Regions from separate parts of the Oceanobacillus sp. FSL K6-0127 genome, predicted to be linked through region 2. Evidence: riboswitches for the same ligand, from Rfam matches in the RefSeq annotation. Region 2 holds a riboswitch; each other region holds the start of a gene.

The links. A riboswitch is a leader RNA that binds a small molecule or an ion and turns the genes downstream of it on or off. The one in region 2 is predicted to bind S-adenosylmethionine.
Region 1: another riboswitch for S-adenosylmethionine. It lies ahead of MHH64_RS16255 (methionine biosynthesis PLP-dependent protein); the one in region 2 lies ahead of metK (methionine adenosyltransferase).
Region 3: another riboswitch for S-adenosylmethionine. It lies ahead of MHH64_RS00760 (iron-containing alcohol dehydrogenase family protein); the one in region 2 lies ahead of metK (methionine adenosyltransferase).

The regions. Positions count from the first base shown of each region.
Region 1 is NZ_CP150287.1:3,270,219-3,273,502, reverse strand. It holds gene MHH64_RS16260 (aminotransferase class I/II-fold pyridoxal phosphate-dependent enzyme) at 1-111, opposite strand, end outside; gene MHH64_RS16255 (methionine biosynthesis PLP-dependent protein) at 108-1,226, opposite strand; SAM riboswitch class I at 1,302-1,413, opposite strand; gene MHH64_RS16250 (hypothetical protein) at 1,770-1,919, opposite strand; gene MHH64_RS16245 (DNA topoisomerase) at 2,435-3,284, shown strand, end outside.
Region 2 is NZ_CP150287.1:2,190,416-2,193,699, reverse strand. It holds gene MHH64_RS11025 (DUF4181 domain-containing protein) at 1-121, opposite strand, end outside; gene metK (methionine adenosyltransferase) at 223-1,419, opposite strand; SAM riboswitch class I at 1,627-1,735, opposite strand; gene pckA (phosphoenolpyruvate carboxykinase (ATP)) at 1,934-3,284, shown strand, end outside.
Region 3 is NZ_CP150287.1:161,369-164,652, reverse strand. It holds gene MHH64_RS00765 (MetQ/NlpA family ABC transporter substrate-binding protein) at 1-459, opposite strand, end outside; gene MHH64_RS00760 (iron-containing alcohol dehydrogenase family protein) at 485-1,585, opposite strand; SAM riboswitch class I at 1,671-1,790, opposite strand; gene MHH64_RS00755 (N-acetylmuramoyl-L-alanine amidase) at 1,881-2,678, opposite strand; gene MHH64_RS00750 (GntR family transcriptional regulator) at 3,011-3,284, shown strand, end outside.

The DNA of each region.
Region 1 (3,284 bases), 1.1 Mb from region 2:
GTGAAAAGTAGATGAAAGGTAAATAGGCGTATTTACCGCTCCAGTGCTTGTTTCCCCTCTCTGTGATCCATGAATGAATTTCGTTTCCACATGCCGCTTCACTTGATTCATTTCTCATCCTCCTCATTCAATTTGGATAGTGCTTGTTGTAAATCTGCTTTTAAATCCTCAACATGCTCAATACCTACAGAAAATCGGAGTAAATGATTGCTTATGCCTCGACGAATTCTTTCCTGTTCTGGTATGTCAGCATGTGTCTGCGTTGTTGGATAGGTAATAAAGCTTTCTACACCTCCAAGGCTCTCAGCAAAAACGATTAAATTTAATGAAGATAGAAATGGATCGACCCATTGTTCCTCTTTGAGAGAGAAAGACAGCATTCCACCCTTATTTGGATAAAATACATTTGAAACTGCTGGTTGCTTATTTAAAAATTTTGCTATGCTTTTTGCATTCTCTTCATGTCTTTCAACACGGAGCGCTAATGTTTTTAATCCTCTAATAAGTAGCCAAGAGTCAACAGGCGAGAGTACCGCACCAGTAGCATTATGATTCTGGGATAGCTTTTCACAGATTTCTGTTCCTTTTGCAACAACTAATCCAGCTAGTACATCGTTATGACCGCCAATATATTTGGTCGCACTGTGGATAACAATGTCTGCCCCTAACTGTAGTGGCTGTTGTAAGTAAGGTGTTAAAAAGGTATTGTCAACAATGAGTAAAAGCTTATGCTTCTGGGCTAATGTTGCGTAGCTAAGAATATCAATTTCCTGCATTAATGGATTTGTAGGTGTTTCGATAAAAAGAGCCTTCGTACGTTCATTAATTAACTGCTCCGTTTTTTCAACTGTTTCAAACGTATCGTAAGTAGTCTCAATTTGGTAGGTTTCTGCATATTGTTCGAAAATCCGATAGGTACCACCATATAAGTCTTCAGGTGCAAGGATATGATCACCTGAACGGAAAAGGGATAGTACTAATTGAATAGCTGCCATCCCCGAGCTACAGGCAAACCCCGAATCACCTGTCTCTAAGTCAGCAATACCTTCCTCTAAAATAGTTCGGGTAGGATTTTTCGTTCTTGTATAATCATATCCAGTTGACTGTCCAAGGCCTTTGTGCTGATAGGCAGTAGATAAGTAAATGGGTGGATTAATTGCGCCTGTTTTTTCATCACTCTTATTTCCTAGTTGTACGAATTTCGTTTGTAACCTGTTGTTTGTCATTTTTTTAGCCTCCAATAGAAAAAATAAAAAGAGCAACCCTCAGATAAGAAGATTGCTCTTAATAGCACAGCATTCTTCTTATCTTCTAAGCAACTTGGATAGTTGCTTACTGGAATTAGCACCGGACCGCTATCGGCTGGTTGCTGAGACATCAAAGGGCCAGTCCCTCCGTCTCTCTGGATAAGAATTAAATAGATTTATGTAATTTTTCGAAATTATATTAGTAATACCTTACATTAGAAATCTGAAAAAAGCAAGAGGCATTTCGTTTTATTGTTTTCGTTCGTAAAGCATAAAGCTGAGTTAACATTTAACCATTGACTCAGCTTTATGTGCCAGAGGATTAGTCGCACTTATCCCCCTGTGGTGAAAGCGGGCACTGACACCATGTAACAGAATGGGCGATTAAAACTAGACTACGCCCAAAGGGAGATGCTTTCTTTATCTCTTTCGTAGGAATGTTCGACCCGCCGGACCACCCGAAGTTCGGGGTGTCGTAGGTACATCGCTAAATCGGATGCTTCCGCTTTTGTTCTAAAGATGCTACCTTTTACGTTTGTTTTTCTTATTGTCTAAGTTTAGAAACTCACTATTTTCACTCGCGAATTCCGTATTATTGCCTTGCCTATTATGTTTATTGTGATTGTTTTGTTTTCCTTTATCTTTGTTTCGGTTTTTATTTTCCTCAGACATTATCGCCCCTCCTGTGAAAATTTGTGGTGATTATTTACACCAATGAGGCTAGTTTAACCATTCACTTGGAAAATATAAGCGTAATAAAAACCTAATATATTTTTGTGTATGAAAAAAGTATGATGTATTACTTATATCTGCCTTTTGATTGAAAAGATAGATGACAATATTGTTATGGCTTTAAATCTAACTGCGAAGGAAATGTATTCAATCTAATATCCAGAGGACAAAGAAATGTTAAGTAAACGAAAGCAAGATCTAGTTTTTACGTATATGGTAGAAGATTGGGCTCGTCAGAATAACTTCACGGATCGCAAAAATGTCTTTGTAGTGGTGCAGAAAAAAATATAACAGTATTTGAATGCAGCCTATCTATTCTTAGCCAAGTTCGGTATAGGAATCAATTAGAAAAAAAGTGTAATCTATGGCATAATAGTATATCGAACGAATGTTTCTAAACGAGAATAACGGAAAATTAATAGATATGGAGTTAAAGGATAGGGGATGAATTCGAATTGGGAGTCCAATTAATACTAGCAGAAAAACCATCCGTCGCAAAAAACATTGCAGACGCATTGAAAATAAAAACGAAGAAAGATGGCTATTTTGAAGGAAACAACTATATCATTACTTGGGCGTTTGGGCATCTTGTAGAGTTATACGATGCGAAAGACTATGATGGAAAAATGCGAAGCTGGAAAATGGATAATTTTCCTTTTATCCCTTCTGAATTTAAATATAAAGTAAAAAGCAATCCTCGGAATCGATCACAAACAGATGGTGGAGCTGCAAAACAGTTAAAAATAATCCATTCACTAATGAAACGAAATGATCTGGAAGCAATTATTTCAGCATGTGATTACGACCGGGAAGGGCAGCTAATCGGGGACAGTATTATCTACCGAGGTGGAGTAAAGCCGAAAGCTAGTGTATTTCGCTTGCTCTTAAACGAATGGACACAGAATGAAGTGCTGCAAGGGTTAGAAAACCTCAAACCGAACAATGCAATGCAACCATTGCGAGATGCAGGGATTAGCAGACAATGGGCCGATTGGGTTATAGGTATCAACCTAACCTCTGTTGCAACGTTAAAATATCAACAAGGAAAAAGCAAGGCGTTGAATATAGGCAGGGTACTCTTACCAACCTTAAAAATCATCTATGATCGCGATCAAGAAATAGCTAATTTCAAGCCAGAGGATTATTTTAAACTAACTGCAACGTTCCAGACTGAAGATAACCATGAATATGAAGGAATCTATATAGAAAATAAAGATGAAAAGTTTAAGAAAAAAGAAGTGTTGGAAGAAGTCCACAATTTGATTCAAAACAAACAAGCAACTATTATAGATAAGCAAGTAGAGA
Region 2 (3,284 bases):
GACGCTTCACGTGCAATAATATTCTCATGATCGAATTAAATATAAAAATAATAAGTGAAAGCACACCTATTAATATGACAATATCCAGTAGTAGACCACTATTATCTTCATAATAGTACATGAGCATTCCTCTCTTTCTAGATTATAAATCGTATGCTAGCCCAAACTCCATCAGCTAAACAAAAAGCTGCACAACTCAATAAGAGCTGTACAGCTATAATATTATTTTGTCAATGCGATTAACTCATCAACTTTATCTGTTTTTTCCCATGAAAATGCAACATCCGTTCTACCAAAATGACCATATGCTGCTGTGTTTTTAAATATTGGCTGACGAAGGTCGAGCATCCGAATAATTCCTGCTGGGCGAAGATCGAATAATTTGCGAACCGCAGCTACAAGTGTTTCCTCGCTTACCTTTCCAGTACCAAATGTATTAATCGCAATGGATACAGGCTCTGCTACACCAATTGCATACGCCAATTGAACCTCACATGACTTCGCAAGACCTGCAGCAACGATGTTTTTTGCAACATAGCGAGCTGCATATGCAGCAGAGCGATCTACTTTCGTTGCATCCTTTCCACTAAATGCTCCACCGCCATGTCGTGCATACCCACCGTATGTGTCTACGATGATTTTACGACCAGTAAGTCCTACATCCCCCTGTGGTCCCCCAATTACAAAACGACCAGTTGGGTTAATGAAATACTTTGTGTTTTCATCCAAGAGATCAGCAGGTACAACGGCACGAACCACATGCTCAATCATATCTTTTTCAATTTGTTCAGTAGTGGTATCTTGGTGATGCTGTGTAGATATAACGATTGTGTCGATTCGGATAGGCTGATCATTTTCATCATATTCTACAGTAACCTGTGTTTTCCCATCCGGGCGCAGGTAATCTACAATTTTTTCTTTTCTTACATCAGCAAGGCGCTTCGCTAATTTATGCGCTAATGAAATCGGTAGTGGCATAAGCTCTTCGGTTTCATCACAAGCAAAACCAAACATTAACCCTTGATCTCCAGCACCTATTGCATCAATTTCATCCTCGCTCATTTTTCCTTGGCGTGCTTCTAGTGCGGTGTCAACACCGCCAGCAATATCTGCTGACTGCTCATCAATTGCCGTCATTACAGCACATGTTTCCGAGTCAAAACCATATTTAGCTCGAGTATAGCCAATTCCTTTTATCGTTTCTCTTACAATAGCAGGAATATCTACATATGTGCTTGTCGAAATTTCCCCCGCTACTAACACTAATCCAGTTGTTACAGTTGTTTCACACGCAACTCGTGCATTCGGATCCTTTTTTAAAATTTCATCTAGGATAGCATCTGAAATTTGGTCTGACATTTTGTCTGGATGACCTTCTGTTACTGATTCTGAAGTAAATAAACGTCGATTTACAGCCATTAGGCTAAACTCTCCTTTATTGTATGTTACGGATCTCTAATTTAAATGTTCTACATATATTATTCAAAGTACCTTCAAAAGGTAAAACTTTTCCCACTGACCAGGTCAATCGCTTTTCTATGAATATCATTTTATATATAACTTCTCTATAAAAAACAAAAAAGCCTTTCCTTCAAAGACATGAGGAAAGGGTATACTGGCCTTTCGCTCTTATTGTTCAAGGAAGTGTTCCTTGCATCAGGTTAGCACCAATTCACATCATGTGATGGTTGCTGGGTTTCATCGGGTCTGTCCCTCCACCAACTCTGAATAAGAGTATCCGTTCAACCTTTAGATTAACGAAAGTAGCTGTAGGTGTCAACTATTTTCGGATGGTGGGCTATTATATATTTTTTATAATTTATTTTTAAATAGTATGGACTAATAATATAAATGTGTTATACTAATAAGCATCTTAAGAAAATAAAAGTTGTCATAAACGTATAAAATCCTTAAAAAGGCAGGAGATAATGACATGAAAACGGTGGAGAGATCATTAATTAAAGAGTTAAATGAACACAATAATATGCATATTAATTTGTCGGTAGCACAATTAGTAGAAAAAATTTTACGTTATCAAGAAGGAAGTCTTACTTCTACGGGTGCAATTCGAGCAACTACTGGAAAATATACTGGGCGTTCTCCCGAAGATAAATTTATTGTAAAAGATGAGGTTTGTGCAGATTTTGTTGACTGGGGAAAGGTAAACCGTCCAATCGAAGAAAAAGTATTTGATAATCTTTACAGAAAAGTAATAGATTATTTAAAAGAAAAAGATGAACTTTATCAGTTTCAAGGGTTTGCTGGTGCGGATAAAAATTATCGCCTGCCAATTCAAGTCATCAATGAATACGCATGGCATAATCTTTTCTCACGTCAATTGTTTATCACGCCAACAGATGAAGAGTTAGAAAATCACCAAGCAGAGTTTACTGTTGTTTCTGCTCCAAATTTCAAAGCAGATCCAGCTGTCGATGGAACAAATTCGGAAACATTTATCTTAATCTCCTTTAAGAAACGTGTTGTTTTAATTGGAGGTACTGAATATGCCGGTGAAATAAAAAAATCTATCTTCTCAGTGATGAACTACTTGCTGCCAAAGCGAGATGTTTTGTCCATGCATTGCTCAGCAAATGTTGGTCTAGAAGGTGATGTAGCCCTGTTCTTCGGCCTTTCCGGCACAGGAAAAACAACATTATCCGCTGATCCTTACCGCCGTCTAATTGGAGATGATGAGCATGGCTGGAGCCCGAATGGCGTGTTCAATATTGAAGGTGGATGCTATGCAAAATGTATTAACCTATCGGAGGAAAAAGAACCCCAAATTTTCAATGCCATTCGCTATGGTTCTGTACTCGAAAATGTCGTTTTAAATGAAAAATCACGAATTCCTGATTATGATGATACGACATTAACAGAGAATACGCGTGCTGCATACCCGCTTGAGAATATTGATAACATTGTGTCACCAAGCGTTGCTGGTCATCCAAATACAATCATCTTTTTAACAGCGGATGCTTCTGGGACACTGCCGCCAATCAGTAAATTATCGAAAGAACAAGCAATGTATCATTTTCTAAGCGGCTATACGAGCAAACTTGCAGGTACAGAGCGCGGAGTAACAGAACCGCAAGCAACTTTCTCAGCATGCTTTGGTTCTCCTTTTCTACCTTTGGCACCAGCAAAATATGCTGAAATGCTAGGTGAAAAAATTGATATGTACAATTCAAATGTGTTCTTAGTTAATACTGGCTGGACTGGCGGATCTTACGGTGTTGGAAACCGTATGAAGCTATCCTATACGCGTGCAATGATTCACTCTGCTC
Region 3 (3,284 bases), 2.0 Mb from region 2:
TTGTTCAAACAATAGTAATGCACGTCCACTGTTTGTCGGGTCACTTGGAAGACCGATACGGGCGCCGTCCTCGAGATCTGCTACATCTGTTACACCTTCTGAGTAAATCCCCATCGGGAATGTAACCGTATCTGCAACTTTAATTAAATCTAATCCGCGTTCTTCATTCATATGGTCAAAAAATGGCTCGGTTTGGAAGCTGTTTAAATCAAGCTCGCCTTCAGATAAACTAACATTTGGCATGACATAATCGCTGAAAGAAACTAATTCAATTGTTAGGCCATCCTCTTCAGCAAGCTCTGCAACCTTTTCTAAGATTTGTTCATGTGGTCCTGATGTTACACCGACTTTTAATTTACCGTCTTCCAATAATCCTTCTGCTTCATCTGAGCCGCCACCACATGCGGCAAGTACTGCCAACATGCATGCAAGTAATCCTGTGAATAGTAATTTTTTCATTATGTATCCCTCTTTCTAAAGTTGATTAATTAGTTGTTGGAACTGCTAGCCTCTCTACTTTGAGAATGGCATTTATTAATGTATCTTCTGTAATTTCTTCCGCCATTAAATGAATCGATTCTTGAGGCAGTAATGTTTTCTTAATAATACGTTGCAATAGTTCCTCGTCTCGAGCGTCAATGGATAAATGATTTAATGATGCTGGAAGCCCCCAATCATCATATACTGCTAATAGTCTTTTTAGCTCTTCATCCTTTTCTTCTAGAGCCAATTGAACTAAGATACCATAGGACACGATTTCTCCATGTAAAAATTGCTTGATGCTTTTAGCCTCTGTTAATCCATTATGGACGGAATGTGCACCAGCAATTCTTCCGGCCTTTTCCCCGAATCCGCCGACCATGCCACCAGTCATAATAATTGTTTCAATAACGCGTATGAGTGCATCCGATACCTTTTTATTGGATACCGATTCTAGTGCTTCTTTTCCATCCTTTAGTAAGATATCTCTGCACAAAGCTGCGGAGAATTGAGAAATCTGAAGCCAAACAGGTAAATCCTTATCCTTGTAAAAGGATCGAACTAAAGCATCTGCTTCATAATATTTAGCGAGTGTGTCACCAATACCGGCCTTCAAGTATTCAGGTGGCGCACCAGCAATAATAGCTGGCTCAATCAGCACGAGTGTATTTGCTACTGGGAACTCGGTATAGTGTGAATGGGTACCATCAGCTTGATAAAATACACTTAATGGTGTCCAAGCTGCACAGGTAGCTGCGATTGTTGGGATAAGTACGGATTTAATCCCGGCTTTTACAGCTGAGGCTTTAGTGAGATCGAGTGCTGTCCCCCCGCCAATACCGATTACTGCATCAACCCCATCATGTTGAAATGAAGTTGCGAATTGTTCGACAGCCTCAAGCGTACAATGTCCTTCCACAAACGTGATGTTTGAACGATCAAGCTCCTCTGGTATATAAGGAAAGGCAGCATTCCATGCCTTCCTGCCGCTAAGAATATGTATTTTCTTCACGCCTAACTCTGAAAGAAGTACACGTAACTCTTTTAAAATGCCTTCTCCGATTCGATAATGTCCTGGTGCGCCTTTCACAATTGCTGTTGTCATCTGAGCGTCTCCTTATCGTATTTCGGGAAAATAAAAATGCCTCTCTAAAAAAGAGAGGCATGGATATACTTGACAAGTAACCATCCTCTTATTTTCCAAAATACATATTGTATTTTGCAGGAATTAGCACCTATTCTCAGTTGAATTTAACTGGAATGGTTGCCGGGCTTCATCGGGCCAGTCCCTCCGCCGCTCTTCATAAGAGTGTTTATGAATTTGTTATTTCATATATCTTATAATCTATTGGTTGAAAAGTCAATTGATTTCATTTATTCATACTAAATCTGTTATATATTTACTGGATGATAATAAATGCATCGATTCCAGTGTTGCGGACAACCTGTAAATGATTCTCTGCATTTGTCCTGTTTGTAAATGCACCAGCCTGAACGCGATACCAAGTTTCACCTGAAATCGTAACCTGTTCTACAAAAGCTTGAATGCCTTTAGAATTTAGGAAAGATACACGATCATCTGCATTTGCTTTTGATTTAAAGGAACCAGCAATAACCTTATACAGTTGGCCGGTACCAGGACCTCCGTTTTTTTCTTGCAGGTTAAATGCTCTCGCTAGTCCGTTGACATGCCCTTCTGCTACTCGCTGCTTCCATGCGTTCTGTTTCATTAAAGCTGCATTTCCACTATGGTCGATAAAACCATTTTCCGTTAGCATTGCTGGCATGGACGACTCACGTAATACATGGAAATTAGCTTTCTTTTTACCACGATTTCGTAATCCGTTAACTTTAATTATTTCTGCATGTAGAATGTCTCGATATCTAGCAGTCTGTGAACTATCTGAAAGGCTGCTATGAATGAAATCCTCATAGCCATCAGCAGAGCCGTTAAATGCATTACAATGAATAGATAGAAAATAATCAGCACCCCATGCATTTGCTTCATTTGTTCGTTGGGCGAGACTTTTTGTTGTGTTTCCAGTACGACTCATTTGAACACTAACATTACTGTAGTTTCCAATTAGCAGATCGCGTATTCGCAACGCGATATCAAGAACAACATCTTTTTCTTGTATTCCATTTCCAGTAGCACCGGAATCTGTTCCGCCATGACCTGGGTCTAAATAAAGTTTCATTAAAATCTCCTCCTAATATAACGTATGGTTGATAAGAAAAATCGAATTGGACAAACAACACTGTCTTAGTTAAAATCCATTTTTGTCACCTCCGTCTTTTTCTCGTTTGCTTATGGTACTTCTTTTCAAAACTACAATCGATGTGAATGTAGATTTGGGGAGGTAATATTTGATTTAATTTATTGGATAAACTAATGAGCAGAATAAAAAATATATTCAAATAATTATTGACATAATAAAAGTAAGCGAATACAATATGAATTAATAATTGTAAACTGTCTACATTACAGAATATTCAATTTATTTATTTGTTAGGAGGCCTGCATGTAGTAATGAATATAGGGAAAATGCATGTAAGTGAACAAGTACTTGCTTATTTGCGTAAAGAAATTATGTTAAATCGATATAAGGAAGGTGAACACTTAAAGGAATCCCAATTATCAAGCGAATTAAATGTGAGCAGGGGACCTATACGTGAAGCTCTTTCAAAATTAGAAGCTGAGCGGTTGGTTAAGAGACTTTCAAATGGTAGGACAGTAGTAGGGAAGTTTGATATTGAGGATATTAGGAATTTATATGATAGTCGTATTTTATTAGAAAAGCATG